One region of the Roseibium sp. QJM3NY_11 genome, then DNA from elsewhere that is predicted to be linked to it. Evidence: predicted binding sites of a transcription regulator. Region 1 holds the regulator's gene; each other region holds the start of a gene.
What was found. The regulator PhoB, encoded in region 1, activates phosphate uptake and scavenging genes when phosphate is short. The targets are predictions, from matches to a motif close to TGTCATNNANCTGTCAT.
Positions count from the first base shown of each region.

Region 2: AC0VX3_RS16815 (glycerophosphodiester phosphodiesterase family protein) is a predicted target of PhoB. The motif match lies at 6,082-6,098, and genes of this name have one in related genera.
Region 3: ppk2 (polyphosphate kinase 2) is a predicted target of PhoB. The motif match lies at 4,935-4,951, and genes of this name have one in related genera.
Region 4: AC0VX3_RS18685 (DapH/DapD/GlmU-related protein) is a predicted target of PhoB. The motif match lies at 5,668-5,684, and genes of this name have one in related genera.

Region 1 covers NZ_CM149660.1:4,714,264-4,721,925, forward strand. Annotated here, with positions in the region: gene AC0VX3_RS21605 (Hsp33 family molecular chaperone) at 1-629, opposite strand, end outside; gene argF (ornithine carbamoyltransferase) at 642-1,571, opposite strand; gene AC0VX3_RS21615 (acetylornithine transaminase) at 1,568-2,767, opposite strand; gene AC0VX3_RS21620 (GcrA family cell cycle regulator) at 3,203-3,733, shown strand; gene phoB (phosphate regulon transcriptional regulator PhoB) at 3,807-4,505, opposite strand; gene phoU (phosphate signaling complex protein PhoU) at 4,697-5,389, opposite strand; gene pstB (phosphate ABC transporter ATP-binding protein PstB) at 5,422-6,219, opposite strand; gene pstA (phosphate ABC transporter permease PstA) at 6,231-7,580, opposite strand; gene pstC (phosphate ABC transporter permease subunit PstC) at 7,580-7,662, opposite strand, start outside.
Region 2 covers NZ_CM149660.1:3,651,089-3,658,750, forward strand. Annotated here, with positions in the region: gene AC0VX3_RS16800 (NAD-dependent succinate-semialdehyde dehydrogenase) at 1-656, shown strand, start outside; gene AC0VX3_RS16805 (EAL domain-containing protein) at 756-3,500, opposite strand; gene AC0VX3_RS16810 (FecR domain-containing protein) at 3,604-4,815, opposite strand; gene AC0VX3_RS16815 (glycerophosphodiester phosphodiesterase family protein) at 5,261-5,980, opposite strand; gene AC0VX3_RS16820 (YceI family protein) at 6,405-6,989, shown strand; gene AC0VX3_RS16825 (cytochrome b) at 7,047-7,631, shown strand; gene AC0VX3_RS16830 (YceI family protein) at 7,656-7,662, shown strand, end outside.
Region 3 covers NZ_CM149660.1:822,147-829,808, forward strand. Annotated here, with positions in the region: gene AC0VX3_RS03835 (ATP-binding protein) at 1-1,585, opposite strand, end outside; gene AC0VX3_RS03840 (alpha/beta fold hydrolase) at 1,644-2,480, opposite strand; gene AC0VX3_RS03845 (carboxyl transferase domain-containing protein) at 2,487-4,094, opposite strand; gene AC0VX3_RS03850 (TetR/AcrR family transcriptional regulator) at 4,096-4,767, opposite strand; gene ppk2 (polyphosphate kinase 2) at 5,102-6,010, shown strand; gene AC0VX3_RS03860 (Gfo/Idh/MocA family protein) at 6,409-7,416, shown strand; gene AC0VX3_RS03865 (SDR family oxidoreductase) at 7,450-7,662, opposite strand, start outside.
Region 4 covers NZ_CM149660.1:4,076,638-4,084,299, reverse strand. Annotated here, with positions in the region: gene AC0VX3_RS18715 (class II glutamine amidotransferase) at 1-408, shown strand, start outside; gene AC0VX3_RS18710 (HD domain-containing protein) at 554-1,132, opposite strand; gene AC0VX3_RS18705 (helix-turn-helix domain-containing protein) at 1,236-1,808, opposite strand; gene AC0VX3_RS18700 (aminotransferase class I/II-fold pyridoxal phosphate-dependent enzyme) at 2,134-3,384, shown strand; gene AC0VX3_RS18695 (SDR family NAD(P)-dependent oxidoreductase) at 3,381-4,223, shown strand; gene AC0VX3_RS18690 (VOC family protein) at 4,491-4,862, opposite strand; gene AC0VX3_RS18685 (DapH/DapD/GlmU-related protein) at 4,967-5,602, opposite strand; gene phnC (phosphonate ABC transporter ATP-binding protein) at 5,989-6,822, shown strand; gene phnD (phosphonate ABC transporter substrate-binding protein) at 6,880-7,662, shown strand, end outside.

The DNA.
Region 1 (7,662 bases):
TTCATGCGATCCGGCGACTCCGGCAGAAACTGGATCAGCACACCGCCGGCAGTCCAGGCCCGCGAATGCGCTTCACCCTCGTTGCGGGTGAACAACTCGCCGACGCCGAGACGCACCTCGGTCGGGATCTGTTCGGACCGCTCGAAATACCGCCGGGCCACTTCTTCAAGCGACACGCCGTCCAGTTCCACCAGCCCCTGGTAACGCTGCATGTGCTTGCCCTGGTCGATGGTCATGGCAAGATGCCCATGGCCAAGCAGAGTTTCCGGCGTTGCCTTGCCGGCCGTCATGAGCGCCTCGACCGCGTCCGCGTCGAAGGTGGCGCAGGCCCGGATCGCGTCTGGTGTCGCGAAGTCCACGACAAGCATGGACACAGGCCCATCGGTCTGGGTCTGCAGGGTAAACCGGCCGTCGAACTTCAGGGACGTTCCGAGCAGACTGGTGAGCACGATGGCTTCCGCCAGAAGGCGTGATACCGGCTCCGGATACGCGTGGCGTCCCAGGATCTGTTGCAAAACCGGTCCGAGAGCGACGGCACGGCCGCGCACGTCCAAGGCTTCCACGGCAAAAGGCCGGACCGCATCCAGCCCGGCCGGTGCGATGCCCAGTTGGTCAAGATTCAATGCCACGATGGCTCTGCCTCAAGCTGCGCCGAAACACCAGGCCAGGATACCCTTTTGGGCATGGAGACGGTTTTCGGCTTCGTCAAACACTACGGAGTTGGGACCGTCCATGACCTCGGAAGTGACTTCCTCGCCCCGGTGGGCCGGCAGGCAATGCATGAACAGCGCGTCCTGCCTTGCCTCGGCCATCAACCGCTCGTTCACCTGATAGGCGCTGAGGAGATTGTGACGGGTTTCATTGTCATCGTCTCCCATGGACACCCAGCAATCGGTGACGACACAGTCGGTTCCCTTGACAGCCTCATATGGGTCCGCGGTGACGACAATTGAACCACCCCTGGCGCGCGCGGCGTCAATCAGGTCCCGAGGCGGTGCCAGCTCCGCCGGTGTCGCGATGCGCAGTTCGAAGTCGAAGCGGGGAGCGGCGTGGATCCAGGAGGCCAGCACATTGTTGCTGTCGCCGGTCCAGGCAACGCTTTTGCCGCTGATCGATCCGCGATGCTCCTCGAATGTCAAAAGGTCGGCCATGATCTGGCAGGGATGCGAGACCTTGGTCAGACCGTTGATCACGGGAACCGTGGCATTCTCGGCCAGCTCGTTGAGCTGGTCGTGGTCCAGGATGCGGATCATGACCGCATCGACGAAGCGCGACAACACCTGTGCGGTGTCGGCAATGGTTTCGCCGCGGCCCAGCTGCATTTCCGCTCCGGTCAGCACGAGGGTTTCCCCCCCCAGTTCACGCATGCCGACATCGAAGGAAATGCGTGTGCGGGTCGACGGCTGTTCGAAGATCATCGCCAGCACCTTGCCGGCCAGCGGGCCTTTGCCGCGGCGCACACCATTGCGGCCGGCCTTGATCTTCTTGCCGGCCTCCAGAATGGCGCGCAGCTCATCGCCGTCGAAATCGGTCAGATCGAGAAAATTCCGATAGGATTCATTGGCGGTCATCCGGCCGCTCCTTCCACCAGGTTCGTTTCAATTGCCAGGGCGGCCACTTCAAGGCGCTCCATGGCAATCGCAATTTCGTCTTCACTCATCGTCAGCGGCGGCATGATGCGGACGACGTTTTCGCCCGCAGGAACCGTCAGCAGACCGGCATCCCGTGCAGCCGCGACAAAGTCTCCGACCGGAACGACGCATTTCAGACCGAGCATCAGGCCATTGCCGCGCACTTCGCCAAGAACAGCCGGATGACTGTCCACGAAACCGGCCAGCTTCTGCTTGAAACTGAGCCCCTTGCGCCGGACGTCCTCCAGAAAGCCGTCCGACAGAACAACGTCCAGCACCGCATTGCCGACCGCCATGGCCAGCGGATTGCCGCCGAATGTAGTGCCATGGGTTCCGGGCGCGAGCGCAGCGGCCGTTTCGGCGGTTGCCAGACAGGCGCCCATGGGAAAGCCGCCGCCGATGCCCTTGGCAATCGCCATCAGGTCCGGCTCGACACCGCTCCACTGGTGCGCGAACAACTGGCCCGTCCGTCCGACACCGGTCTGGATCTCGTCATAGATCAGCAACAGGCCGTTTTCGTCGCAGAGCTTGCGGACGGCTCGCAGGAATTCGGCGGGGATCTCGCGGATACCGCCTTCGCCCTGGATGGGCTCGATCGCGATTGCCGCCGTCTGCGGTCCGATCGCGGCCTTCAGCGCGTCGATATCGCCGACGGGCACCTGGTCGAAACCAGGCGCCTTCGGGCCGAAGCCTTCCAGGTACTTGGCCTGGCCGCCGGCAGCGATGGTCGCAATCGTCCGGCCGTGGAAGGCCCCCTCGAAGGTGACGATATGGAACCGTTCGGGCTGACCGTTGTCATAGTGATACCGGCGCGCGCATTTGATCGCGGCTTCCATGGCTTCCGCACCGGAGTTCACGAACAGCACCTTTTCGGCAAATGTCGCCTCGCACAGCCGCCGGGCCAGGCGTTCCCCTTCCGGGATCTGGTGCAGGTTGGAAACGTGCCAGAGCTTGCCGGCCTGCTCCTGCAGCGCCTTGACCAGATGTGGGTGGCTGTGTCCGAGCGCGTTCACCGCAACCCCGGAGCCGCAATCGAGGAATCGTCGGCCGTCTGCCGTCACCAGCCAGACACCTTCCCCGTGATCGAATGCCAGTTCCGATCTTGCGTAATTCCCGAACAATGCGGTCGCGGACATAACCTCGTTGAACTCCTCAAAAACGGCCGATTCTTCAGCGTCACCGTGACGCCGCAAGGCACCTGCAAACGGTGCGCCCGGCCAAAACGCAACGTGCCGCCCGATAAGGCGGCACGCAGCAGTTTTCTTATACACTGCCCCCACCATGGACTGTCAATGGAAATGCGCCGCGGCGCTCCGACAGCGCGCGAATGGCAAATTCCTCAAAATTCTCAAGTACCTCGCCATAATTGGGGAAAAGTCGGTTCATCCCCAACTGGATTTGGGTGAACGGTTGCCTGACAAATTAACGTTATTGTAACCTCTGGGACATCACACACGAGATCTCGTGCGGCAAATCATCAAGAGGCACTAGATATGCCATCCTTAGGCGCGACTACGTGCGCTTAACACGAGGTTAATGGCTGCAGGGCAGCCCAAGAAAAGGGTGCGGCAATGAGTTGGACAAACGACCGGGTTGAGCTTCTCAAGAAGCTTTGGAGCGACGGATTGAGCGCGAGCCAGATCGCAGGCGAGCTGGGTGGTGTCACGCGCAACGCCGTCATCGGCAAGGTGCACCGTCTGGGCCTGTCCGGCCGGGCCAAATCAACCTCTTCCAGCGCGAAGCCGCGGCGGGCCCGTCCCGCTTCGACCGGTGCCGCAACGCCGAAGAGACCCGCCCAGCAACCGCAATCCATCGGCGCGACGGCGCTGAAAGCAGATTTTGCTCCGGCCCCGGCCATCGTACCCAAGCCGGCCGTTGAGCCGATTGCGGATCTTGTGCCGATCTCGCAGCGGGCAAGTATTCTGACGCTTACGGAGCGGACCTGCAAATGGCCGATCGGCGATCCGGCGACCGATGATTTCTATTTCTGCGGCCGCCAGTCCGACCCCAGCGTTCCCTATTGCACCCATCACTGCAAGATCGCCTACCAGCCCATGGCCGACCGCCGCCGCGATCGCAAGGTTGTCGCCCAGGCGGGCTGACCGCAGACATCGCGTTCCCATACAGCAAAAACCCGCCGACATGGCGGGTTTTTTCGTATCAGGCTGCCGCGTTTCAGGCGGAGACGGTGAACTGATCGTTGAAGGCATAGCCCGCACCCCGGACGGTCCGGATCGGGTCCTTGGCCTTGCCCTTGTTGAGAGCCTTGCGCAAACGGCCGACATGCACATCGACCGTGCGTTCGTCGACGTAGACGTCATGACCCCAGACACCGTCCAGCAACTGCTCGCGGGAGAACACCCGGCCCGGAGACGTCATCAGGAATTCCAGCAGCCGGAATTCTGTCGGACCCAGGTGGATTTCCTTGGCATTGCGACGCACACGGTGGGTTTCCCGGTCCAGCTCGATGTCTCCGGACCGCAGCATGGTGGAGACCACTTCCGGACTGGCCCGGCGCAGGATCGCCCGCACGCGCGCCATCAATTCCGGTACGGAGAACGGCTTGACGACATAATCGTCGGCGCCGGTGGACAAGCCCCGAATTCGCTCCGCTTCTTCACCCCGCGCCGTGAGCATGATCACGGGCAGCCGCTCCGTGTCCTCGCGTGCGCGCAGCCTGCGGCACAGCTCGATGCCTGACAACCCCGGCAGCATCCAGTCGAGCAGAAGAAGGTCGGGCTGGCTTTCCCGAAGCCGGATTTCGGCCTCGTCACCCCGGACACACGCTTCGACAGCGTAGCCCTCTGCTTCCAGATTGTATCTTAGTAGAAGGCTGAGGGGTTCTTCGTCTTCAACGATGAGCACCTTCGGCATACATCTCGCTCCAATTTCGGCAACCGGCGCAACAGGTCCCTGACCTGGCGCCGGCCGGTTCTTTTTCCGTGATCAATCTCGACGGAACCTTACGTATCGTGCTTGCGTCTGACCGGGCACGAAATGCTTTGCGACTTGTGACCCGGTCAACATTCGGGTGTCCGTTCGCTTCCGATTGAACCTTTGGTGACCTAGGCGCCGGTTTCGTCGACTTTCGCACGGTCTTCCGGCAAACGGTCGCCTGTGACCATGTAATAGACGTTCTCGGCAATGTTGGTCGCATGATCGCCGATCCGCTCGATGTTCTTTGCGCAGAACAGCAGATGGACGCATTGGGTGATCACCCGCGGATCTTCCATCATGTAGGTCAGCAGCTCGCGGAACAAAGACGTATAGATGGCGTCGATTTCCGCGTCGGCTTCCTGTACGCGGCGGGCTTCCTCCGCGTCCTTGCGCGCATAGGCATCCAGCACCCGCTTGAGCTGCGCGAGGGCAAGCTCCGTCATGTGCTCGACACCGATCGCAAGCTTCTTGGACTGCAGGTCGCTGTCGATCGCGATGGCCCGTTTGGCGACGTTCTTCGCCAGATCACCGACACGCTCCAGATCGTTGGAGATGCGGGTTGCCGCGGTGATCTCGCGAAGGTCCTGGCCCATCGGTTGACGGCGCGCGATCAACTCGATCAGCTTGCTTTCGACTTCCTGCTGAAGACGGTCCAGACGGGCGTCCTTGTCGATCGTCGACCTCGCCAGCTCCAAATCCTGGGAAACCAGTGCGGAAATGGCGTCGGCAAACGCCTTTTCGGCCAGTCCACCCATTTCGGCGACCTTGCCGGCCATGGCCGTCAGTTCTTCATCATAAGCCGAGACTGTATGTTCAGCCATTCTGTAGTCCCCTTGAGATTTACGGAAATCGCCTAGCCGAAGCGGCCAGTGATGTAGTCCTGTGTACGTTTGTCTTTCGGATTGGTGAAGATGTCTTCTGTCAGACCTTCCTCAACCAGCACGCCGAGGTGGAAGAATGCGGTACGCTGAGACACGCGGGCGGCCTGCTGCATGGAGTGCGTCACGATCACGATCGTGAAGTTCTCGCGCAGTTCGTCGATCAGTTCTTCCACCTTGGCCGTGGCGATCGGATCAAGCGCCGAACACGGCTCATCCATCAGGATCACTTCCGGGCTGACGGCGATCGCACGGGCAATGCACAGACGCTGCTGCTGACCACCGGACATGCCGGTGCCCGGCTCGTCCAGGCGGTTCTTCACTTCTTCCCAAAGACCGGCTTTCTGAAGGCTGGAGGAAACGATTTCGTCCAGATCGGTCTTGTTCTTTGCAAGTCCGTGAATGCGCGGACCATAGGCTACATTGTCGTAGATCGACTTCGGAAACGGGTTCGGCTTCTGGAACACCATGCCGACCTTGGCGCGCAGCTGCACCGGGTCCACCTTCGGATCGTAGATATCCTCGCCGTCGATCTTGATCGACCCTTCCACCCGGCAGATGTCGATCGTGTCGTTCATACGGTTGATGGTCCGCAGGAACGTCGACTTGCCACACCCGGACGGACCGATGAAGGCGGTGACCGAACGTGGTTGAATTTCAATGTCCACGTCCTTGATGGCGTGTGTGTCGCCATAATAGACTTGCACTTTTTTTGCGGAAATCTTGCTGTCGATCATGTTTTTCGCCTGTTCAATATTCGGCATCTCGTTCATCGGATCATCCCTTACCAGCGGCGCTCGAACCGGCGGCGCAGGATGACCGCGAGAACGTTCATGGTGAGGAGGAACACCAGAAGCACGATGATTCCACCCCAGGCTTTTTCGTAAAATGCATAGTCGGCGCGCGCGGCCCATGTGTAGATCTGCGCCGGCATTGCCGAGTTCGGATCGGTGAAGCCTGCCACGATACCTTCAGGGTATCCGCGTGCCACGAAGCCGACCATGCCGATCAGCAGCAGCGGTGCCGTTTCACCGAGTGCCTGCGCCAGACCGATGATGGTGCCGGTCAGGATGCCGGGCATGGCCAGAGGCAGGACATGATGAAAGATGGCCTGCATCTTGGACGCCCCAACCCCGAGCGCGGCGTCCCGAATGCTCGGCGGCACCGCTTTCAGCGAAGCCCGGGTCGAGATGATGATCGTCGGCAGGGTCATCAGCGTCAGCACCAGCCCGCCCACAAGCGGTGCGGACTGCGGCAGGTGCATGAACTGGATGAAAACCGCCAGACCCAGAATACCGAACACGATCGAGGGGACGGCCGCCAGGTTGGAAATGTTCACTTCGATCATGTCCGTGAACCTGTTCTGCGGCGCGAATTCCTCCAGGTAGATGGACGCGGCCACACCGATCGGCAGGGACAGGAACAGGACCACCAGCATCATGAAGAACGAGCCGACAACGGACGCGCCGATGCCGGCGCCGCCCGGATTGTCCACGCCCGAATCCGCACCGGTGATGAAGTTCCAGTTGAAGACGTTGGTGATGACACCCGCCTCAACCAGATTGTCGACAAGATCCAGATCGCTCGCCTGCAGGAACCGGCTGTCGGTCATGTTCTCGCGTGTCACGCGGCCGTTGATGTAACCGTCGACCCTGGACGAGGCTGCAAGTTCAAATGCCACCGGCGCGCCCAGCTTGTCCGGGTTGGCCTGGAAGTATCCGCGAATGGTTCCGCCCGGCTTGCCGACGATCCGCTCGATGGCGGCCGCGTCGAAGGGAACATCCACACCGCGCTCCTCGAGCTGGCCCTGCAGCGCGCCGACAAAGATCTGCTCGTAGGCCTTGGTCTTGAAGAGTTGCGACTCCGCAGCGTCGAACTGTTCCTGGGACAGGGAGAAACTGACCTTTACCACGGTCTTGGTGAAAGCCGGCAGGCCCTCGGAAATGATCGACGCCGCCAGGACGACGAGAAAGAACAGGCCGATTGCGATCGCGCCGATGCCGTAGGCCTTGAACCGGGTCTCGGACGCATTGCGCCGGCGCGTCAGATCATCAAGCGCATAGAGCGATTTCGATTTGACCGGTGCATCGGAAGACGCCCCGGACGTCAAGGGAGGAAGGTTTGTGTCGGTCATCAGTCATACTGCTCCCGGTACTTGCGCACGATGTAAAGCGCAACAATGTTGAGACCCAGGGTCACTACGAAGAGTGTCATGC
Region 2 (7,662 bases), 1.1 Mb from region 1:
ATCTTGATCGCGCCGTTGACGGCGCCATTGCCAGCAAGTTCCGCAATTCCGGCCAGACCTGTGTCTGCGCCAACCGGTTCTACGTCCAGGCCGGGGTCTATGATGCCTTCGCCGACAAGCTGAAAGCGGCGATGGCCGATCAGCTCAAGGTTGGCAGCGGACTGGAGACCGGTGTGACCCAGGGGCCGTTGATCAACGAAGCCGCGGTCGACAAGGTTGCCGATCACGTCAAGGACGCCCTGTCCAAGGGTGGCGAGCTGGTCTCCGGCGGCGCACGTCCGCAGGGTCCGGGAACCTTTTACGAACCAACCCTGATCAAGGGCGCGACTGCGGAAATGAAAGTTGCGCACGAGGAGACATTCGGCCCGCTCGCAGCCCTGTTCAGGTTCGAAACCGAGGATGAGGCGGTCCGGCTCGCCAATGACACCGAGTACGGCCTTGCCTGTTATTTTTATACGCAGGACCTTGGACGGACGTACCGTGTCATGGAACGGCTGCAATACGGTCTTGTCGGCGTCAACGAAGGCGTTATCACCACCGAAGTCGCGCCGTTCGGCGGCGTCAAGGACAGCGGCCTGGGCAACGAAGGGTCCAAATACGGCCTGGACGACTATCTCAACGTCAAATACAGCTGCATCGGCGGCCTCGGACTGTAAGACGGAAAATCAGAAAGGCACTGACTCAGCTTCGATCCATTAAACCGGTGGCCAAACAAAGCCGCCGGAGGGATCAATGCCGGTCCGTCTTCTGCAATGTCAGGCAGCATTCGCGAGATGCGCCGACAGGCTCGATGCGCTCATGGGGCGACCGAACAGATAGCCCTGGCCTATCTGGCATCCGAGTTGCCTGAGCTTGTCTGCCTGTTCGGCAGTCTCGATGCCTTCCACGACGACCGACATGTCGTATCCGTTCGCCAGGTGCAGCACCGCCTCGATGACGGTGATATCCTGTCTGTTGGATATCGACTGGCGGACGAAGGACTTGTCGAGTTTGATCTTGGAGAAAGAGTATTTCGGGATGTAGCCGAGCGATGAATAACCGGTTCCGAAATCGTCAAGCGAGAAACTGCAACCGAGAGCCTTCAGTTCCTGCATGCGGAATTCCAGATCCAGATCGTCGTCGATGAACAGCGATTCTGTTATTTCAAGATCCAGACGCGCAGAGGGAAATCCGGTTCGTTCAAATGCCTCCTTCACGGTCGCGACCAGGTTGCCCCGGCTGAACTGAACCGCGGAAATATTGACGGACAGTCTGAGCGGAGACGGCCAGGAAAGCGCTTCCTTCATCCCCCGGTTCAATGCCCATGCACCCAGTTCGACGATATAGCCGTTTTCTTCCGCGATCGGCACGAACTCCATAGGCGATATAGGACCGAGCTCGCGATGGTGCCACCTCATCAGGGCTTCCGCGCCGATAACAGAATTGTCGGACAAATCCACCAGTGGTTGATAGGCCAGGTGGATCTCGTCACGGCCGATTGCCTTGAAGAGTTCGGTCTCAAGCAGACGCCTGCGTTGGAGTTGCTCATCAAGCTCGGGCCGGAATGCCAGCGTTTGTGACTGGCTGTCGCGGCGAACCCGCGCCAGGGCATTGCCGGACTTTCTCAGAAGATCCTCCGCCGACGCGGAATTGTCGGAAACGACGAAACCGAAGTTCAACTGCACCGAGATCCGGGCGCCCTCGATATTGTAGTCTTCTGCGACAACCTGTTTCACCGTTTCGATCACGCCGAATTCCAGGTCGGGTTGCCAGTCCAGCACACACGCGAAGACGTCTGCCGAGATCGCGGCCCAATGTGCCTTTTGTGCAGGATGATTTTTCAGGCGAACCGCAATCGCGCGCCGGAGTTGGTCACCATAGGAAAATCCCAAGGACGCAATGATCTGATCGAGATTGATGATCGCGAACTGTATTACGCACAAATCCTGACCGGTTGCCTGCGCAGACACGATAACCTGCTCGAGTTTTTCCTCAAAGCCATTGCGGTTTTCCAAACCGGTGACGGCATCGTACCGGGCAAGGTAGGACAGGCGTTCAACAGATTCGCGTTCAAGGGTCACATCCCTGCAAGTGAGGCAGGCGACTGCTTGCGTCCTGACCTTTTTCGAACGCGCCGAATTCGCGATTGTTCGTTCCGACCGGGTGACGACATATTCGATAAACCGGCGTTTGCCGTCGATTTGCGCTGCCTCGATGATACTGGGAACCGGTTTTCCTGCCGGCGGAGCGGCCAGCACAGCAAGCGCTTCCTCCACAAGTTCGGCAGGGAGAACCTGCCGGGCATTTCTGCCGACAAGATCGTCGCATTGAAACAGGGTCCTGGCCGTCTGGTTCGCAGCCGAAACCAGACCGCCGGATTTGACGACAATGATCCCGTCGAAGCTGTCATCGAACACGAGACCCAGCATGCGCTCGCTGTTTCGCTGTCGAATGGTCGCGATATGCGACAGGAGCTTGTGGAGACCGAGTTCCCTGAACACGACGCTGGCCGCAGCCATCAGCAGCACGAAATGGGCGCTCGCTGTCGGCACAATCACCGGGAAAGACTTCTGCAGGGAAATGGCGACAAGTTCCAGCGCGACTGCGCACAACGCAAGAATCGCGGTCTTGACGGCCCAGCCTTCGACATTGGTCAGAAGAAGAAGAAGAACGAAAACCGCGAGCGCCGCGGCGAACGCAATCCATTCTCCGCTTTTTTCCAGAGCCCGTCCCTGCAACAGGGTTTCAGCCCCCAGCGCCTGAATCATGCTGCCCGGAAGGATTTCATGTACCGGCACTGGAAACAGGTCCCGGAGTTCCTGCGCGCTCGCTCCCACGATCACCTTCCTTTCGAAGAAAACGCCAGGTGGTGTCTTGCCCTGCAAAACGTCGACCAGGGAAATGCGCTCCAGCCGGCCGACGGCAATGCTGTAGTCGAGCCAGAATGTGCCGGCGGTGCTGCCCGTATGTTCTCCCAGCAAGGCTGCTGCGGACAACTCGGCCGTGCCGTCAATCTCGAACCCGTAGAGATTGCGCCAGATTCGACTGTCCTTTTCCATGGGCACCATGACCACGACCGGCCACGTGACGTTCATGAGTTCGTCGATCGGCTGATTGGTCACTTCCCCGGTTTCGAAACCGGCCGTGGCCGATTGACGAAAAACCGCGAGACTGACAGTGCCGGCGCGTTCGAATGCCTCCGCCAGAAGTGCATCGTCCTCCGGATTGGAGATGGCGCTGAAGTCCACGTCAAAGACGATGTCGCGGGCGCCGGCTGCGGAGAGCTTGTCCGTCAGGTCCGCGAACAGCCTACGGGGCAGCGGCCAGACGCCAAGTTGCTCCAGGCTCCTTGCGTCAATTTCGACAAGCACGATTTCGCCGGTTACCGGCCGTTCATCGGCCAGAAACCGGGCCTCGAGAAGAAACCTGTCCAACGCGGCGCCGAAACCGGCAAAACGCACCATTGCTGTGGCCGCAATCACGATGACTACGATCAGGACTGCGTTCAGGACACGTCTCACCTGTGCTCCCCGCAACACCTACACACCCTCTGCCCGATTTGAGTATTGAACAGCACCGTTCAGAACGTCCCCTCAGTTCGCCGGCGGCACGCGCTGGCCGTCATCACTCGCCGCCGTTGCCGTTGCCGTTGCCGCCGGAGTTGCCGTTGCCGTTGCCACCGGAGTTGCCGTTGCCGTTGCCACCGGAATTGCCGTTGCCGTTGCCACCGGAATTGCCGTTGCCATTGCCGCCGGAGTTGCCGTTGCCGTTGCCGCCGGAATTGCCATTGCCATTGCCGCCGGAATTGCCGTTGCCGTTGCCGCCGGAGTTGCCGTTGCCATTGCCGCCGGAGTTGCCGTTGCCGTTGCCGCCGGAATTGCCGTTGCCATTGCCGCCGGAGTTGCCGTTGCCGTTGCCGCCGGAATTGCCGTTGCCATTGCCGCCGGAGTTGCCGTTGCCGTTGCCGCCGGAATTGCCGTTGCCGTTGCCGCCGGAGTTGCCGTTGCCGTTGCCACCGGAGTTGCCGCTGCCGTTGCCTCCGGAATTGCCGTTGCCGTTGCCGCCGGAATTGCCGTTGCCATTGCCACCGGAATTTCCGTTGCCGTTGCCGCCAGCGTTACTGTTGCCGCCGGAATTACTGTTGCTGTTGCTGCTGCCAAGAACGCTGCCGAGGACACCATTGCTTGAATTGCTCGTCGAGCTAGAAGCCGCATCACTGGCCGGCACATTCTGGACGGGCGGTGTTTCGAAGACCGGGGCACGTTTCTTGCCGGGGCGGACTGTCGGTTTCGTTCGACCGCCGACAGTCAATCCCACCTTGCGGGAAGGTGCGCTCGATGCGCTTTGCCCCGCGCCCAGATCGACCGTATCACCGGAGGCAAAGTCTGCCACGCCGACAACACCACGCTGAACGGATACGTCGCCTTTCCCGCCTCGCAAGCTCACCCTGAACCTGGTCCCTTTCACAACGGCCGCGAAATACGGCGTCTCGACGGAAAAATGCGGCCGGCGGCGCTTTTGCACGTCCACGTCGACGGTTCCCTTGCGTTGCAAGAGCGTGGTCGTGGTTCCAGGGCTTCGGTACTTCGAGAGTGCAAACGTGGTGTTCGGGCCCACGGCGATGGAATCGGTTCCGCGCACGATGAGCACTCTCGATCCCGATCGTGTTCCCAGAGTGTAGCCTTTGTGGAATACCATGCCCTTTTTTACCCGAAAGGCCGGAATATTCGGCGCGACAAAATAGGAGATCCCCGACACACGTTTGACCACCCATTCGCCGGCGGATGCCGCGTGCGCATCACAAACCTGGAGCGTCAGCAGAATACCAGCCAGCATCCCGGTCGTTCGAGCCAATCGAGAGAAACCTAATACGAAATGAACGATTTTTCTCTTTAACGTCACGCATGGAGACGTTGCTTTACTATGGTCCATCGTATGTCGCCTGTTAGATAACGGCGACAAATCTATCTGGTTGTTGTTTAATTTCGGGTGAAATTCATCGGCTAAAATCCGGTTTCTTCACCCGGCCCGATTTGCGATCAAAATCCATACGCAGTTTTCAATCCAACGTTTCCTGCATCTGGGTCAGCGAAGGCTTCTTGTTGAGGAAACCCTGCGTAATGCGCGCCCATGCAGATCACGCGATCCGGCCAAGCCCACAATGTGCCTTGCAGGCATATCCCGGTGCTTCGCAGCCACGTCCGGATTCAGTCGGCGTTGTCCCCGCCGCCACATCCGGAACATGGGCACAGGCAAGAACCGAACTCTGATTATTTGCAGGTCAGACGATGGCCAGAAGATCTTTTTCCACCGACCTGTATATTTCGACCTCGTCGATGTTCATCTGCTCGACACCACAGCGCACGGCCTTTTCGAACACCGCCCGGTCCTGTCCGGCATAGAACATCTGCGTGATCAGTCCCGCACGCCTGGCGGCGGCGACCGCATCAGGATCCAGGTTGTCTTCGTGGAATTCCAGAATATGGGCATCCTGGGCAACCGCACGGTCAACGGAACCGACATGCATGTAGAGCACCATGCGCCGAAGATCCGGCACCTTGGCCCTTGCCTCGGCGCGGATGGACTGGTCGAAGGAAAACGTCCAGGCGTCGCCGAGCATGCCGCGCACGGCCAGCATGTCGCGCACCTCGGCCGGATCGCCTTCCTTGATTTCCACATAGGTCGCGATGCGTCCCTTGCAGCTGTCCAGAAACACGTCGAAACGCGGCACACGCTCGCCTTCGAACGCGGCGCCGAACCAAGATCCGGCATCCAGCCGATCGATGTCGGCGGACGACAGGTCCGAGAACCTGCCTGTCCCGTTCGTTGTCCGGTCCACCGTGACATCATGCATGACATAAAGCACACCGTCCTTCGATGGCCGCACGTCCAGTTCGACAACACCGGCGCCAAGCTCGATGGCTTTCTCAAGGGATGCCAGAGTGTTCTCGGGAGCCATCTTGCTGGCGCCCCTGTGACAGACAATGACCGCTTGCTTCACGTTCAATACTCCTGTGTCTCCGGACCTATCATTCGGAGCTTACCGGGCTCCTTTGCAAGCCACAGTTGAAGGGAAAGTTATCCTTGCTTTGCCTGATCTTCTTGATGTCTTGATGACATCGCAACTTTCCACATGAATTCATGCGTTTAAATCCCGGGAAAACGGCGGTTCCGGCTGAAACAGGATCAGCAGCAAGCCAGTTTGCCGAGCGCGGCCTGATTCGTCCATGCATCCGGCAATCAAGACATTCAAAAGAAATGAAAATTCATACCGATAGCCTCTTCGATCAAAACCGGTCTGCCGGACCGACATTGTTCATCCAGTACGAACAGTCAGTCAAATAGCACTCCCCGCGAATTCGATTATCTAGGGGAAACGGCGTTCATGAAAGAACGCTCCGGACACCGCTACCAGAGGTTTGACAATGATCCGCATCGCAGCTTCCGCCTTCGCCCTGTCCCTGCTTGCCGGCACCGCCGTCGCAGAGCCTGTCGCGTTCGATTTCGACAAGTCCCACGCCAACCTGGCGTTTTCCTACAACCATCTCGGCTACTCCACCACCGATGGCCGCTTCGGCGAATGGGACGGCACCTTGCTTATCGACAAGGAAACACCGGCCGATTCCACCGTCGAGTTCACGATCGACGTGTCCAGCATCGACACGTTCTTCGCAGACAGGGACAAGCATTTCCTCAGCGCCGATTTCTTCAATGCGGAGGCCTTTCCCACAGCCGCGTTCAAGAGCACCAAGGTCGAGCAGGTCGGCGAGAACCAGCTTGAAGTGACCGGCGACCTGACCATCAAGGACATCACCAAACCTGCAACGCTCCAGGTGACCGTCACGACCTTCGGCGAACATCCCATGGCCAAGAAGGAAGCCGCCGGCTTCGCGATTTCCACCGTTATCAAACGATCCGACTACGGAATGGACATGTATGTGCCATATGTCGGCGATGAAGTGACCGTGACCTTCCACGCCGAAACGTTGAAGGCCGACGCGACCAACTGATCCTGACCAAAGCGGAGGCCTTTGCTCGCGGCCTCCGTCCCATCCATGGAGCCGTCAATGCTGCGCAACACCAAATCGGGATACGGCCTCGTGGCAATCCTGTTTCACTGGACGATGGCCGTGCTGATCCTCGGCATGCTGACACTGGGGCTCTACATGCGCGGTCTGCCGCTCACCGAGCCGGCCACGTTTCAGCTCTTCCAGTTGCACAAGTCCATCGGTTTCGTGGTTCTCACCCTTGCCGGCCTGCGGTTGCTCTGGCGGCTGTTCAACCCGACCCCGAAGCTTCCCGCCGGCATGCATCCCCTGGAGAGGATCGGTGCGCACCTGGGACATATCGGCCTCTATGCCATGATTTTCGCGCTGCCTCTGACCGGCTGGCTGATGGTCTCCGCGTCGCCCTGGGGCATCCCGACGGTTCTTTTCAACGTTCTGCCGGTCCCGCATCTGCCCGTGCCCGCCTCCCTTGGAAGCCAGGAGCAGGCAGAAGCCCTTTTCAAGAACCTTCACGAATATGGCGCCTACCTGCTGATCGCGCTGATCGTCGTCCACGCGGCCGCTGCGTTCAAGCACCATCTGATCGCCCGGGACGACACGCTGAAACGGATGATTTCAACCGGACCCGCCAAGGCGGATTTCTAACAGATCGATTCAGGAAAACCCGACATGCTTT
Region 3 (7,662 bases), 1.9 Mb from region 1:
GCGCGCCGTCTTCCAGATGGACCGCAAAGCGCCGGTTTCCAAGCGCATGAACCTCCACATCGCGCCGGTCACCGGCTATTTCCAGAAGCGCGAACTGGCGCGAGGCGCTCCAGATCCGCCAGCCTGCCAGGGTCTCGAACGGATCGGCGCCACGGGCCGGCCGGGTCAGGCCGAGCGCGGTCAGCGCCGCCAGAGCGATGGCGTCTTCCGGCATGGCCGGCTCCGCGATCAGCTCTTCCAGGTCACGGTCGATCAGGCCGGTGTCGACCTCGCCTCGGGCAAAGCCCGCATGGCGGCAGAGCGCGGCGAGAAAGCCGGCATTGGTGACGCAGCCGGCGACTTCCGTGGCCTCCAGGCTGGCCAGCAGCTTGCCGAGGGCGGCCTCGCGCGTCGGTCCGTGCGCGATGATCTTGGCGATCATCGGGTCGTAGTAGGGCGTGATGTCGTCGCCCGCGCGCACGCCGCTGTCGATCCGGGCGCTTGCCTCGGGCAGGGCAAGATGTTCCAGCGTGCCGATGGCCGGCAGAAACCCTTTCGGAGCGTCTTCGGCATAAAGCCGGGCTTCAAACGCCCAGCCTTCGAAGGACAGCTCTTCCTGGGATTTCGGCAAGGTCTCGCCGGAGGCGACGCGGAGCTGCCATTCCACCAGATCCTCGCCTGTGATCATTTCGGTGACCGGATGTTCCACCTGCAGGCGGGTGTTCATTTCCATGAAGTAGAAGCGGTCCGCCCGCAGGCCTTCGGAGACATCGGCGATGAATTCGATGGTGCCCGCGCCGCAGTAATCGATTGCCCTGGCCGCCGTGACGGCGGCATTGCCCATGGCGCTGCGCATCTCTTCCGACATGCCGGGAGCCGGGGCTTCCTCGATCACCTTCTGGTGGCGGCGCTGCAGCGAGCAGTCGCGCTCGAACAGATGCACCGCATTGCCGTGGCTGTCGCCGAAGACCTGGATCTCGATGTGACGCGGCATGGTGAGGTATTTCTCGATCAGGACGCGGCCGTCGCCGAAGCTCGCCTCGCCCTCGCGTTTCGCGCCCCTGAGGGCCTCGGCGAAATCCTGCGGGCCATCGACGCGGCGCATGCCCTTGCCGCCGCCGCCGGCGCGGGCCTTGATCAGGACGGGATAGCCGATCCGGCCTGCCTGGAGCTTGAGGAAATCCGCCTCCTGGTTGTCGCCGTGATAGCCGGGCACCACCGGGACGCCCGACTTGACCATCAATGCCTTGGCGGCGTCCTTCAGGCCCATGGCGCGGATGGACGCGGCGCTCGGCCCTATGAAGGCGATGCCGGCCCTGTCGAGCGCGTCGACGAAGTCCGGGTTCTCGGAGAGGAAGCCATAGCCCGGGTGAACGGCTTCGGCGCCGCTCTGGCGGCAGACTTCGATGATCGCGTCGATTTTCAGATAGCTTTCGCCCACCGGGGCCGGACCGATGGAATAGGCCTCGTCGGCCATGGCCACATGTTTCGCGCCTGCATCGGCGTCAGAATAGACGGCAACGGTCCTGATGCCGAGTTTTGCGGCCGTTTCCATGACCCGGCAGGCGATTTCGCCACGGTTGGCGATGAGGATCTTGTTGAACATCAGTGATCCGCCCTCCCGAGCGTGTCGGCTTCGAAGTTGGTCATGTCGTTGCCACGGGTCATTTCCCCGTCCTGCCGGTTGTTTTCAGAAACGCCTGGACATGGAAGGCGATCGCCTCGGGTGCATCTTCCTGCATGAGGTGGCCCGCACCGGCAACCGGTATGAATTCGGAACCAGGGATCATGGCATTCAATTCGCGCCCGCGTTCGATCGGGATCCAGTCGTCGTCCTGGCCCCAAAGTATCCGCACCGGGCAACGGATCTCACCGTAGCGGTCTTGAACTTCGTCCGTGTAACGCTGGTCCATTTGGGCGATCTGCCGGTAGAATGCGGCCTGTTTTTTCGCGCCGAGCCATTGATCCGCGTAAGGGGTGAGCGTCTCCGGGGTCGCCTTGCGCTTCATTGCAGATTGAAGATAGGCGGGCAGAATGGCCTCGTGCATGTATTCCGGCATGCCGGCAAAGGCGGCTTCGTGCTGCTTCACGTGCTGCACCAGCGGGGATCCCCATGGCCGGAGCGCGACCGGATCGATCAGGGTCAGGCTTCTATAGTCCACGCCGTCGATCAGGTGGGCGCGCAGAGCTGTCGCGCCTCCGAAATCATGGGCGACGATGTCCGGTGCGTTCAGGTTCCAGTGCCCGATCAGGGCGGCGAACACCCGGTTTTGAATGCCAAGCGAGACATCGCCATCCGGCCGGTCCGAGTTGCCGTAGCCGAGCATGTCGAAAAAGTAGACCTTGCGTTCGCTGGCGAGCAAAGGCGCCACGCGCTGCCACTCGCACGACCAGAAGGGGGTTCCATGCATCAGCACCACGGGTTCTCCGTCGCCAAGGCTGCCCCAGCGAATCGTGTGGCCATGAAAATCGAAGGTTTCAGGTGTCTGCCAGTTGGTCATTGGGTTTCACATCCTGAACAGGCCGAAGCGCGTGGCTTCAATGGGCGCATTGAGCGCGGCCGAAAGCGACAGGCCGAGAATGTCGCGGGTCTTGCGCGGGTCGATGATGCCGTCGTCCCACAGGCGCGCGGTGGCGTAGAGCGGGTGGCCCTGTTCCTCGAACTGGTCGACGATCGGTTGCTTGAAGGTCTGTTCCTCGTCCTCGGACCAGGAACCGCCCTTGCGCTCGATGCCGTCACGGCGGACGGTGGCCAGCACGCCGGCGGCCTGTTCGCCGCCCATCACGGAAATGCGGGAATTCGGCCAGGTCCACAGGAAGCGCGGGCCGTAGGCGCGGCCGCACATGCCGTAGTTGCCGGCGCCGAAGGAACCGCCGACCAGCATGGTGATCTTCGGGACAGAGGTGGTGGCGACTGCCGTGACCAGCTTGGCGCCGTCCTTGGCGATGCCGCCGCTTTCGTACTTCCGGCCGACCATGAAGCCGGTGATGTTCTGCAGGAACACCAGCGGCACCTTGCGTTGGGAGCAGAGTTCGACGAAATGGGCGCCCTTGACCGCGCTTTCGGAGAACAGCACGCCGTTGTTGGCGACGATGCCCACGGGCATGCCGTGGATATGGGCAAAGCCGCAGACCAGCGTGGTGCCGTAGCGCGCCTTGAATTCGTCGAACCGGGAACCGTCGACCGTGCGGGCGATCACCTCGCGGATGTCATAGGGCGTCTTCAGGTCCGCCGGCACGACGCCGAGGATTTCCTCCGGGTCGTAGAGCGGGTCTTCCGGGCTTTGCAGGGTAACGGACGGCGACTTCGAGCGGTTGAGGCTGGCGATCGCGCGCCGGGCCAGGGCCAGGGCGTGGGCGTCGTCGCGCGCCAGGTGATCGGCAACACCGGACAGGCGCGTGTGCACGTCGCCGCCGCCGAGATCTTCCGCCGTGACTTCCTCACCCGTAGCCGCCTTGACGAGCGGCGGGCCGGCCAGAAAGATCGTGCCCTGGTTCCTGACGATGATGGTCTCGTCGGACATGGCCGGCACATAGGCTCCGCCCGCCGTGCAAGAGCCCATGACGACGGCGATCTGGGCAATGCCCTTCGCCGACATGTTGGCCTGGTTGTAGAATATCCGGCCGAAATGGTCCCGGTCCGCGAAGACCTCGTCCTGGTTGGGCAGGTTGGCGCCGCCGCTGTCGACGAGGTAGATGCAGGGCAGGTTGTTCTCGGTGGCGATCTCCTGCGCGCGCAGGTGTTTCTTGACCGACATCGGATAGTAGGTGCCGCCCTTGACCGTGGCGTCATTGGCAAGGATCATCACCTCCTGGCCCTCCACCCGACCGATGCCGGCGATCATCCCGGCGGCGGGGGCCGCACCGTCATACAGGCCGTTGGCCGCCAGCATGCCGACTTCCAGAAAGGGCGATCCGGGATCGAGCAGGCGCGAGACTCGTTCGCGCGGCAGGATCTTGCCGCGTGAGACATGGCGCTGACGGGCAGTCTCGCCGCCGCCGTCGAGCGCGGTTTGCGCGGCTGCCCGGACCGTGTCCATGGCCGCCTCATGGGCGGCCCTGTTGGCGGCGAATTGCTCGCTTCTGGGCGAAAGGCTCGACTTCAGGATGCTCATGTCATCCGATCTCCCTTGGGGATTGTTCACGGGGCCGTGTGCCGGTTCCCGGTGATCCGGTCTCCGGTGCGACGGCCTTGCGCACCAGATCCAGATAAAGCTCTTCGATGTCCGGCCTGGACAGGCGTCCGCCGTCTCGGAACCAGGCCGGAATGCCGGTCAGCATGGCGATGATCGCGCGGGTCGTGACCATGGCGTCCTGAACGGCGTAGCGTCCGGCGGCGGTGCCGTCTTCGAGAATGCCGGCAAGGACCGCCTCGTAGCGGCGGCGCTCGGCCTCTACGAGGTCGAAGTTCGCCGGCTCGAGATTTCTCAGTTCCATGTAGGAAATGAACACCTCGTCCGCCCGCTCCAGGTGGTAGCGAATGTGGAAGCGCACGAACCTTTCCAGCGGATCGGTTTCCGGCGGGAAATCACTGCTGTCCCAGGCGGCGAGCAACGCGGCCATATGCGACAGCATCAGGTCCTTCAGGATGTCCTGTTTAGTCGGGAAATGATTGTAGAGCGCGCCGGGCCTGACGCCGACATCGGCGGCGATCTCGCGCATCGACACGGCGGCGTAACCGGCGGCGGCAAAGCGCTTCAGCGCCGCCTCGCGGACGCGCGCGGCGGTTTCCTGGCCCTTCGCCCGGGCCGGGCCGCGTATCTGCGTTTGAACGGCTGCGTCGCTCATCAGGCTCCTCCCTGCCTCTGAAAGTAAATGAACGACCATTCATTTACAAGAAGATTTTGAGGGCGAGGCACAGCCTGACGCACACGATGGCCTGCAGTGCCAAAGAGCGTTAAAACAGGTTCCTAAGGCGGGTCATAAATCACGCACTTGGAATAAACCGGCAAGACTGTCAAAAAACTTACATGGATAACCTGTTCACAGTCCTACGGTATCCGGCGTTCACCAGAAGGGCGGATGACCAAGCACATGAAAACTGATCCGTGCGCGCAATCGGCTGGAGTGACTGCGCGCCGATCTTGAGTGTTTCGCCTCAATTGTACAAAGGGACCGACGGATGACCGAAGACAGCGCAAAGACCTGGGTTGAGACCGAATGGGCGGACAGTCTGGACGAAGAGCTGGAAATGGAGATCGACGATCTTCTTGTCGCCAAGGATCTTGCGTTCATCTCGGACAAGAAACACAAGTCCCCGGTCGAGCGGAACACCTATTTCCACGAACTGCTGCGCCTGCAGTCGGAACTGGTGAAACTGCAGGACTGGGTCCAGCACACGGGCGAGAAGATCGTCATCGTGTTCGAAGGCCGCGATGCCGCCGGCAAGGGCGGCGTCATCAAGCGCATCGCCCAGCGTCTCAACCCCCGGGTCGCCCGCGTGGTCGCGCTTCCGGCGCCGACCGACCGCGAAAAGACCCAATGGTATTTCCAGCGCTACGTGCCGCATCTGCCGGCGGCCGGTGAAATGGTGCTGTTCGACCGGTCCTGGTACAACCGCTCCGGTGTCGAGCGGGTCATGGGCTTTGCCGACGACAACCAGGTCGAGCAGTTCTTCAACGACGTTCCCGAATTCGAGCGGATGATCGTGCGCTCGGGTGTCCGCCTGATCAAATACTGGTTCTCCATCACCGACGAGGAGCAGCAGTTGCGCTTCCTGATGCGCATCCACGATCCGCTGAAGCAGTGGAAGCTGTCGCCGATGGACCTGGAATCGCGCGTGCGCTGGGAAGATTACACCAAGGCCAAGGAAGAGACCTTCGAGCGGACCAACATTCCCGAGGCGCCGTGGTTCATCGTCGAGGGCAACGACAAGAAACAGGCACGGCTCAACTGCATCAGCCACCTTCTGTCGATGATCCCCTACGAGGACGTGCCGCACGACCCGATCACCCTGCCGGAGCGCGTCTACAACTCCGACTACGAACGCAAGGTCCTGCCGGAGCACCTCTACGTGCCGCAGAAATTCTGAGGCACGCCAATCCTGGTTGAAACCGCGGGCGCGTTCGCACCGGCGCGCCTGTTTCTGTTTCGGTACACGGGCCGGCCTGACAGGTGGCAGGTTGTCTGTCGTGTGTCTGGCCGATCCTTCGAGACGCCGCTTCGCGGCTCCTCAGGATGAGGGTGGGGGCTTTGGCGCGCTCTGGCATTCCCGGACCTCTCAAAACCCACAGCCTCATCCTGAGGAGCGCGCTCGCGCGTGTCTCGAAGGATCAGCCACATCCTCCTGAAGCCCGCGATCCCGGACAAATGCCAGTCACATCGCAAGCCTTCCTGCGCGGTGACCGCCCTTGCAAGACCCTTGTCATTCATGCCAACTGAGGGGCGTGCCTCAAAAACTGGAAAAAAGACAAGGGAAGGATGCCCGGGATGAATGGGAAGAAAATTCGCTGGGGGATCGTCTCCACCGCAAAAATCGGCCTGGAAAAAGTCATTCCGGGTATCCGGCGGTCGCAGACCGGAGCCGCGTGTGCCATTGCCTCCAGGACGCTCGACAAGGCACAGGCCGCGGCGACCGATCTCGGCATCGAGAAGGCCTATGGCTCCTACGAGGAGCTGCTCGCCGATCCGGACATCGATGCCATCTACAATCCGCTGCCCAATCACCTGCATGTTCCGGTGACGGTGCAGGCGGTGGAGGCGGGCAAGCATGTCCTGTGCGAAAAGCCGATCGCGCTCGATGCGGCGGAAGCCGCCAGGCTGCTCGAGCTGCCGAAGGACAGGCTGATCGCGGAGAACTTCATGGTGCGGGCCCATCCCCAGTGGATCAGGGCGCGGGAGATCGTGCGCTCCGGAGACCTGGGCGAGCTCAAGGCCATCCAGTGCTTCTTCAGCTATTTCAACGACGACCCGGGCAATATCCGCAACATGGCCGATATCGGCGGTGGTGCGCTCTACGATATCGGCTGTTACACCATGCTGGCCGGCCGCTATTTCTTCGACGCGGAGCCGCAGCGGGTGGTGTCGCTGGTCGATCGGGATCCGGAATTCGGCACGGACCGGATGACCAGCGCCCTGCTGGATTTCGGCCGGAACCGGCACCTGAATTTTGTCGTCTCCACCCAGTTGACGCCCTATCAGCGGTTCAATCTGGTGGGCACGAAAAAGCGTTTGGAGATCGTCATCCCGGTGAATGCGCCCCAGGGGGAGGCTGTCCAGATCCGCCTCGACGACGGCTCGATGCTCGGGGATCGCGCCATGGAAACGCAGACCATTGCACCTTGTGACCAGTATGGCGAGCTGGTCGACGTCTTCGGCAGGGCGATCACCGGGGAAACGCCGCTGCCCCATGGCGCGGAGGACGCCGTCCAGAACATGAAGATCCTGGACGCGCTGTTCGCCTCGGCGGACAAGGGCGGCTGGGTGGATGTCACCTGATCCTGTAGCCCCCGCGTCCCGGCCACGGCTCGGCTAGGCGGCCAGAGCCACGGCGTCGCTGCCGGCCGGAAGGCGCAGGGGACAGGCCGGATCGGTCACCGCTCTCCAGACGGCTTCGACCACATCCGCCGGCAGGGTCTGCTCCTGGTCCGCAATCGCCATGAAGCTGCTCATGACGTTGTCGATGAAGGGTTTGTAGTCCGCCGGCGGATCCTTCGCATCTGCCCCCAGTGTCCTGGCATTCTG
Region 4 (7,662 bases), 640 kb from region 1:
ATGATCCCCGACGACCTCTTTCACAACCGGACCGGCGGCACGGACAGCGAATGCCTGTTTCTTGTGGCGCTGGCCTATGGTCTGGATCGCCATCCGCGCGCGGCCATGGTTCGCGCGATCCTGGAGGCGGAGGCGTTGTCGCGCACCGCAGGGTCCGCGCCGCATATGCGCTTTGCGGCCGGGTGGTCGGACGGCAAGACACTTTACGCGGCCCGCTATGCCTCCGACAGGTTTGCGCCGACGCTCTACTATCGTGTCTATGACACCGGCGTGATGGTGGTCTCCGAACCTCTGGACGAGGCCCGCGACTGCTGGCGGGAAGTGCCGCAGGGCCACATGATCGAGGTGCGGGACGGCAAGGTCCGCCAGATGACGTTTCTCAGCGACGAAGAACCGGCGATCACGTGACGTCCCTTGGGGCAGCTCCCGATCCAGTGTCAGGCTGTCTCGATCCCGGCCTTGGCGACAAGTGCCGGTTCCTGGTCGAAATCCTGTCGGCATCGGCGACTGCAATTCCTTGGTGACAGCAGGTCCGGCTTCGCCAGGGCAGCACTCATGATTCGGCAAGGCTCCGGATCATTTCAAGGGTTTCTGCGTCCACCCGGTCGCGGATCTGACGCGTCAGGGGATGATAATCCGTGTGGTCCCGGCCGTAGGTCAGGTTGAACCTGTAAAAATCCGCGGACGGCGGCGGCATCAGGAGATGCTGGAAGATGGTTTCCAGCTTGTCGAAGGCCTTGGCGAATCGCGCTTCGACCGTCTCTGCCCTGGCATATTCGTCCCATATGGCAAGCAGGTCTTGCGAAAGGTCCGGGGGAAGCGGTGCGCAAAGGGTACAAAAATCGCGCCGTTCGCGCGCCTGCCGGTCGTCACCCGGCTTCTGCTCCGGGGCGGGGACGTCACCTGAGATCGCCTCGCCCAGATCGTGGACCAGGCACAGCTTCAAAAGCTTCGGAAAATCGATGCCCTTGAGCTCCTTTTCCAGAAGCAGGACCAGCAACGCGAGGCGCCAGCTGTGCTCGGCGGTGCTTTCCGGCCGGCCTTTGCGGGTGGTACCGGAGCGGATCGTGTCCTTCAACTGCTCTGCAGCCTGGAGAAAAGCCAGGATCCCGGACAGTCTGTCGGCGGCCATCGGAGTATCTGTATCGGGGACAGGGGATGAGGTAGGCGATGTCATATGTGTCATGTCCGCAAGCCTAGCGGCAGTGCGTCAGCCGGACGATGCCATGAATATTTTATGCGGCGGGTGAAGGCTCCTCGCGCACCAGCCGGGCAAAACTGCCGTCGGCAAGCGGCAGCCGGGATATCCTGATACGGCTTTCCGGGATGGTCATTTCGGGAAAATCGGCCCGTTCGGTCTGAAACAGGATGTCGGGACTGTCCGGCTCGTACCAGCCACGCTCTGCAAGACTTGCCTCCGCCGATCGAATGCCTTCGGACGCAAAACGCCACAACGGCCGGTTGAGAAATTCGCTGACCGGGGCACGCCACTCCCGTGTGCGGGCAGGGGATATCGCCAGCAGCCGGTGGGTAAGATCGCAGACCAGATGCACCGGGGTACCGGATCCGGCCACCAGATCGACGAGCGCTCTGTCGGCCGCCGTTTCGGGCCGCGCGCGGAGCATCCGGGTTATTTCCAGAAGGTGTTGCCCTGCGGGTGTTGCCTGTCCGCTTTCCCACCTGGAGACACGGGTCTGTGAAACCCCGAGTTCGTGCGCCAGCACGTCCTGCTTGACGCGGTTGAGCATCCGCCACCGGCGCAGTGACGGGCCAAGACTGTTCTGAAGGACGGCTGGTTCTGCGGACATGAGGTCAGTTTATCCGGTCCCGCTGAGAAAAGCAGCGCAAATCGACGCGAGACAGTGCGCCCGAAATAGACGTGTAATTGCAGGCTGAAGCCCAAGTCGGGTGGGTGGAAGTACTTCCCTGGAATCGGCGAACGTAATTTAATGTATAAATAATCGTATAGCTTAATATAAATTAAATTTATACTAAACTTCAAATATTTAATACTTGTTGTCAGTGTTGGCGGATTGGTGTCTTCTATTTTTGATTGAAAGCATAGCCGGGTATTCGTGAAGGGGTCACGGAGCTCAAGTAGGGAACATTTTTCGCAATCGAGGTGGCATACTTATGAGCATCAAGCGTCAGGCGGCAGACACCGCATTTCACAACAGGATATACGACAACGCAATGATGCAGCGGGTCCGGCAGACCCGCGCGGCCGGGCAGTATTGCTATCACATCGCCCAGTGCCCGGTGGGAACGGACGAGACCGAAATCGACGGCCGCAGGCTCATTCTTCTTGGCTCCACCAATTACCTGGGCCTCGCGCAGGACCCGCGGGTGGTCGAGGCGAGTGTCAGGGCGAGTGAAAAATACGGGACTTCCTGCACGTCGAGCCGCCTTCTCACGGGGACACGGCCCGTCCATGAGGAGCTTGAGGCCCGATTGGCGCGCTTCCTGGGCAAGGAAGCCGCTCTTGTCTTCACGACGGGCTACCTCGCCAACATTGGCGCCATTCCGGCATTGATCGGCCGTCACGACGGCGCCTATTTCGATGCCGAGGTTCATGCCTGCATCGTCGACGGGGTCATGCTCTCCGGCGCGGAGCGCTATCGCTTCCGCCACAACAATGTCGAGGACTTGCGCAGCCGGTTGGCGCATTCGGAACATGAGCGCAAACTGGTCCTGATCGACAGCATCTATTCCCTGGCCGGCGACCTCGCGCCGCTCGAGCAGATCGTCGATGTGGCCGACGAGCACGGCGCCTGGGTCATGCTGGACGACGCGCATGGCTGCGGTGTCATCGGTCCGGGAGGACGGGGTCTGGCCCATGCAACGGGCATGGCCGACCGGATTCCGGTCATCATGGGGGTTTTCAGCAAGTGTTTCGCCTCGACGGGCGGTTTCGTGGCGGGCTCGGCAGATCTCATCGATCACCTGCGGTTCAACGCCAGGTCGTTTCTGTTCAGCAATGCCCTGGCCCCGGGGCAGACGGCAGCGGCTCTTGCAGCCCTCGACATTCTGATCGCGGAGCCGGAAATCGCGGAACGGGCCTGCGCGCTCGGCGACAGGGCGCGACAGGCCCTGCGTGCCATGGGATGGCGCTGCGGCGGTGACGGAACCCAGATGGTTCCGGTTCTGCTCGGCAACGATGTTCTGGCCTTCAGGGTGACCAAGGCGCTTGCCGATGCCGGGGTTCTCGTGAGCCCGGCCGTTCAGCCGGGCGTGCCGAAGGGCAAGGATCTCCTGCGGATCACCTTCCCGCCGACGCTGAGCGAGGCCAGCTTCAGCCGGGTCCTTGACGCGTTCCAGGCCGTTGCCGGCCAGTTTCCCGAAGCGCTTTGCGGCGTCGAGGAACGCGCGATGAGCGACGCATGACGGTGTCAAAGCCGCAGCATGTGGCCATCTCCGGCGCCGGAGGGCAGCTCGGCCGCGCGTTGGTCAACGTCCTGTCGCCCGTGGCCACGCTCCTGTCGGTCTCCGATCGCGACATAAACGCCCTTGAGGGTCTTGCCCGGACAGGTCCGGAGGCCGAGCCGGAAGAGGCGCCGAAGGATGGACCGAAGGAGAGGGGAGCCAGCATCCACACGGCCCCGGTCGATGTCGGCGATGGTGACGCCTTGAGGCTCTGGCTCGCGGCCTGCCGCGAGCGCGGGCGGCTCGACTGGATGATCGTCAATGCGGGGCTGGGTGGACCGGCCCCAGAAGGGTCCCTCGGTGAGGACCCCTTGCGCACCGCCGCGCTGATCGATGTCAATTTGCGGGCGGCCATCGAACAGTGCCGCCTCGCCTCTGAGATGATGATTGCCGACGGCGGGGGACGAATCATCCTGATAAGTTCGCTGTCCGCGAAGATCGGCTATCCGCAGGCACCCGTTTATGCGGCGACGAAAGCGGGTCTGAGGGCGTATGGTCTGTCCATGGCAGCCCGCCTGGCCGGAACCGGCGTCGGTATCACCATCGCCCTGCCGGGCTTCCTGAGCCGGGGCATGGCGGAAAACAGCTCCTGGCGGCCGTTCAGCATGGCGCCGCGGCAGGCCGCGCGCAACATCGTCAGGGCGGCATCTTCGGGACGCACGGAAACAGCCTTCCCTGGATCCATGTCGGCAGCCGTCGGCGCGCTCGGCCTCCTGCCGGCCTCCCTGCGCGGCACGATCTATCGCCGTTGGTCCGGGCAGAGGCAGAGTGTTCACGGACGCCAGGGCATGTTGCGTTAGTTTGAATTCAGGATCTGGCCCGAACGCAATTGCATTGCAAACGCTGCCTTGGGTCTCGTCCTTTCCCCAGACAAACGAAACAGGCCATTGAGTGGTTTTTGAGCATATTGAGCCCTTTTTCCGGCCCATACGGATATCTTTTCAATTGCGTCCGCTTGCTTCGAGTGGCTTGAAAGCCCTGTCGGAAGCGTTGTGTCGCATGCTCGGCGCACCTTGCCGGGCAAGCCGTTCAAGGCCATCAGACAGGCCAGGAAAATCGGAAAGCGCTTAGCTGATACCCGGATCCCGAAAGGCCCGGCTGGACACTTGCAGGGAATTGCCGTCCGGGTCCTTGGCATTGGCGAATTGATATTCGTCCGCCTGATGAGGAGATCCAAAGACAAGTCCGTTGTTCTTGGCCGTTTCGCAGAAACCCGGAATATCCTCGATGTCAAAGACCAGCCTGACCAGAACTTGCCCCAGTTTCTGTGCTTTACCCGCCTTGTGCAAAAGAAGACGTGCTCCGCCGTCAGCGGGTATGAGTTCCGTGATCCTGTCCGAAGGCGATTGGAGAACGGAAAAACCAAAATGCAGCGCGTAGAACGCTGCGCTGCGGTCCATATCCTTGACGTAAAGAATTATGCGCGTAATCGACGCCATGAAGCCGACCTGGCCAGTTTGCGAAAGGGAGGGCGGACTTTGCCCGTGTGAACGAGGATAATTGTCCCGGGCAGATGGTCAAGCTGTCTCTCGCCGTCGACAGGTTACTCGGCCTCACTGTATTTTTCGATAAACGCATCTATGGACAGCAGTCGGAAATCCGGCAGCCGGGCCTTGAGCTGGAGGTGGTTCCAGTCCCACCAGGAAATGCCGAGCAGCGCCTCTTCCTGGGCTTCGGTGAACCGCCGCTTGATCGGTTTGGCGGCGACGCCACCGACAACCGTATAGGGCGCCACATCCTTGGACACCACGGCGCCCGCTGCGATAATCGCGCCCGTGCCGATGGTGACACCGGCAAGAACGGTCACATTGTGTCCGATCCAGACGTCGTGGCCGATGGTCACCCAGTCATCCTTGCGCCACTGAAAGAAGTCGGCATCGTCCTCGCCCAGGCCGTAGGCGGCGGCACGATAGGTGAAATGGTGCTGGGAGGCGCGCCATGTTGCGTGATTGCCCGGATTGAGGCGGACCCGGCGTGCGATGGAGCAGAACTTCCCGATCGTCGACCAGACCACGTCCCCGTCCTGGACGATATAGGAATAGTCTCCCATCCGGCTCTCCCGCATGTCCGTGCGCGCGCCCACCTCCGTCCATATGCCCAGGTCGCAGTCCAGCACACTGGCCTCGGGGTGAACATTCGGTGCTTCGGTCAGGGACGGTTTTCGGGAGGGCGCGGACATGGGAGCTCCATCTGCTGTCTTGGCTGTTGCAACGCCGTGTTCTAGCGGTGGCGGAAACGAAAATGGTGACAACCTGATGACAGATCAGTGACCGGCCGCGCTTTTTTCACAATTGGGAAACCGCGGGGAAAGTGGCCCGGCCGCGCAGAAGTGCTCCAGGCGCTGCGGGAATATTGGGCAAATCACCGCAATGGCGATCTTCAGGAAGATATTGCCCGAATTGCCGGATTTCGCCGCCCGCAGCCGGTTTGCATGGTTTCAGGGCAGGGGCGTCACTGAACTGTCATCAATTTTTGACGGTTTGGTCAAGTGACTGTCATTTTACTGCAATGGTCCGGTGGCTCTTGTCGCGCAGCAAGACGAACAAACACGGACAGGGCTGACGCGTGATTCACTTTCAGGAAGTCACCAAGAACTTCGGGTCTCGGACCGCGGTCGATAATGTGAGCTTTGAAATCGGCCAGCCGCAGATGGTCGGTATCATCGGCCGCTCCGGCGCCGGCAAATCGACGCTGCTTCGCATGATCAACAGGCTGACCCCGGCCAGCTCCGGAAAGATCCTGTTCGAGGGCCGGGACATTCTCAGCCTCAAGGGCGGCATGAAGCGCCGCTGGCAGCGCGACTGCGCCATGGTGTTCCAGCAATTCAACCTGGTCCCGCGCCTTGACGTGGTCACCAACGTGATGCTCGGCCGGCTCAATGGCCACGGCACCTTGAAAAGTCTCTGCAATATTTTCAGCGCCGAGGACGTCAACACCGCGCTCGCCGCCCTGGACCGGCTGGGGATTGTCCAGGAGGCGACCAAACGCGCCGAGGAACTGTCCGGCGGCCAGCAGCAGCGCGTGGCGATCGCGCGGGCGCTGATGCAGGATCCGCACATGATCCTGGCCGACGAGCCGATTGCCTCGCTCGACCCGATGAATGCCAAGATCGTCATGGACGCGCTGCGCGAGATCCACGAGCGCGACAACAAGGTCGTCATCTGCAATTTGCACACGCTCGACACGGCACGCAGCTATTGCGACCGCGTCATCGGTATGCGCGACGGCCTGATCGTATTCGACGGCAAACCGGACGAACTGACGACCGGTGCCGCCCGCGAGATCTACGGAGCCGACGAAAGCTTCAACGAGGCTGCGACCTCCACGTCCATCGATGCCGGCACTGCCGGCTCCAAAGAATCCGCCGGCGTGATGGCCCCGGCGGCAGCAGCGGTCTGATCCGGCTGCACACCCTTCAATGTCATCGCGATTGAGAACTCTCGGAGAGTGTCCCAAATGAAAATCCTTGTTAAAGCCGCCACACTTGCTGCGGTGAGCATGATCGCCCTGAATGCCTCTGTTGCAGGCGCGGAAGAAATCACCGAATTCCGCATCGGCATCCTGGGCGGCGAAAACGCCTCTGACCGTCTGCGCGCCTATGAGTGCCTCGAGCAGAAATCAGCCGACCTTCTCGGCGTTCCGGTCAAGCTGTTCGCTCCGGCCGACTACAACGGCGTCATCGAAGGCCTGCTCGGCGGCAATCTCGACCTGGCATGGCTGGGCGCTTCCGGCTACGCGAAGGTCTTCCTGACGGACCCGGAAGCCGTTGACCCGGTTCTGGTCAAGGTCAACGTTGACGGTGGCTACGGCTACTATTCCGTCGGTTTTGCCCGCGTCGACAACGAGATCAACTCGCTGGACGACATGAAGGGCAAGGTATTCGGCTTCGGTGATCCGAACTCCACATCCGGTTACCTGATCCCGTCCATCGCCATCCCGCAGGAAGGCTACTCCATGAAGCCGGGCGAATACTTCGGCGACGTGGTCTTCACCGGCGGTCACGAGCAGACCATCATTGCCGTTGCCAACGGTGACATCGACGCCGGCGTGACCTGGGCCGACGGCCTTGGCGAATGGGAAGACGGCTACAATTCCGGCGCCCTGCGCAAGGCATCCGATGCCGGCCTGGTCGACATGACCGAAATGCGTCAGATCTGGCAGTCTCCGGTGATCCCGGAAGGCCCGATCGTTCTGGCCAAGAACCTGCCGGAAGACGTCAAGCTGAAGATGACCGGCCTG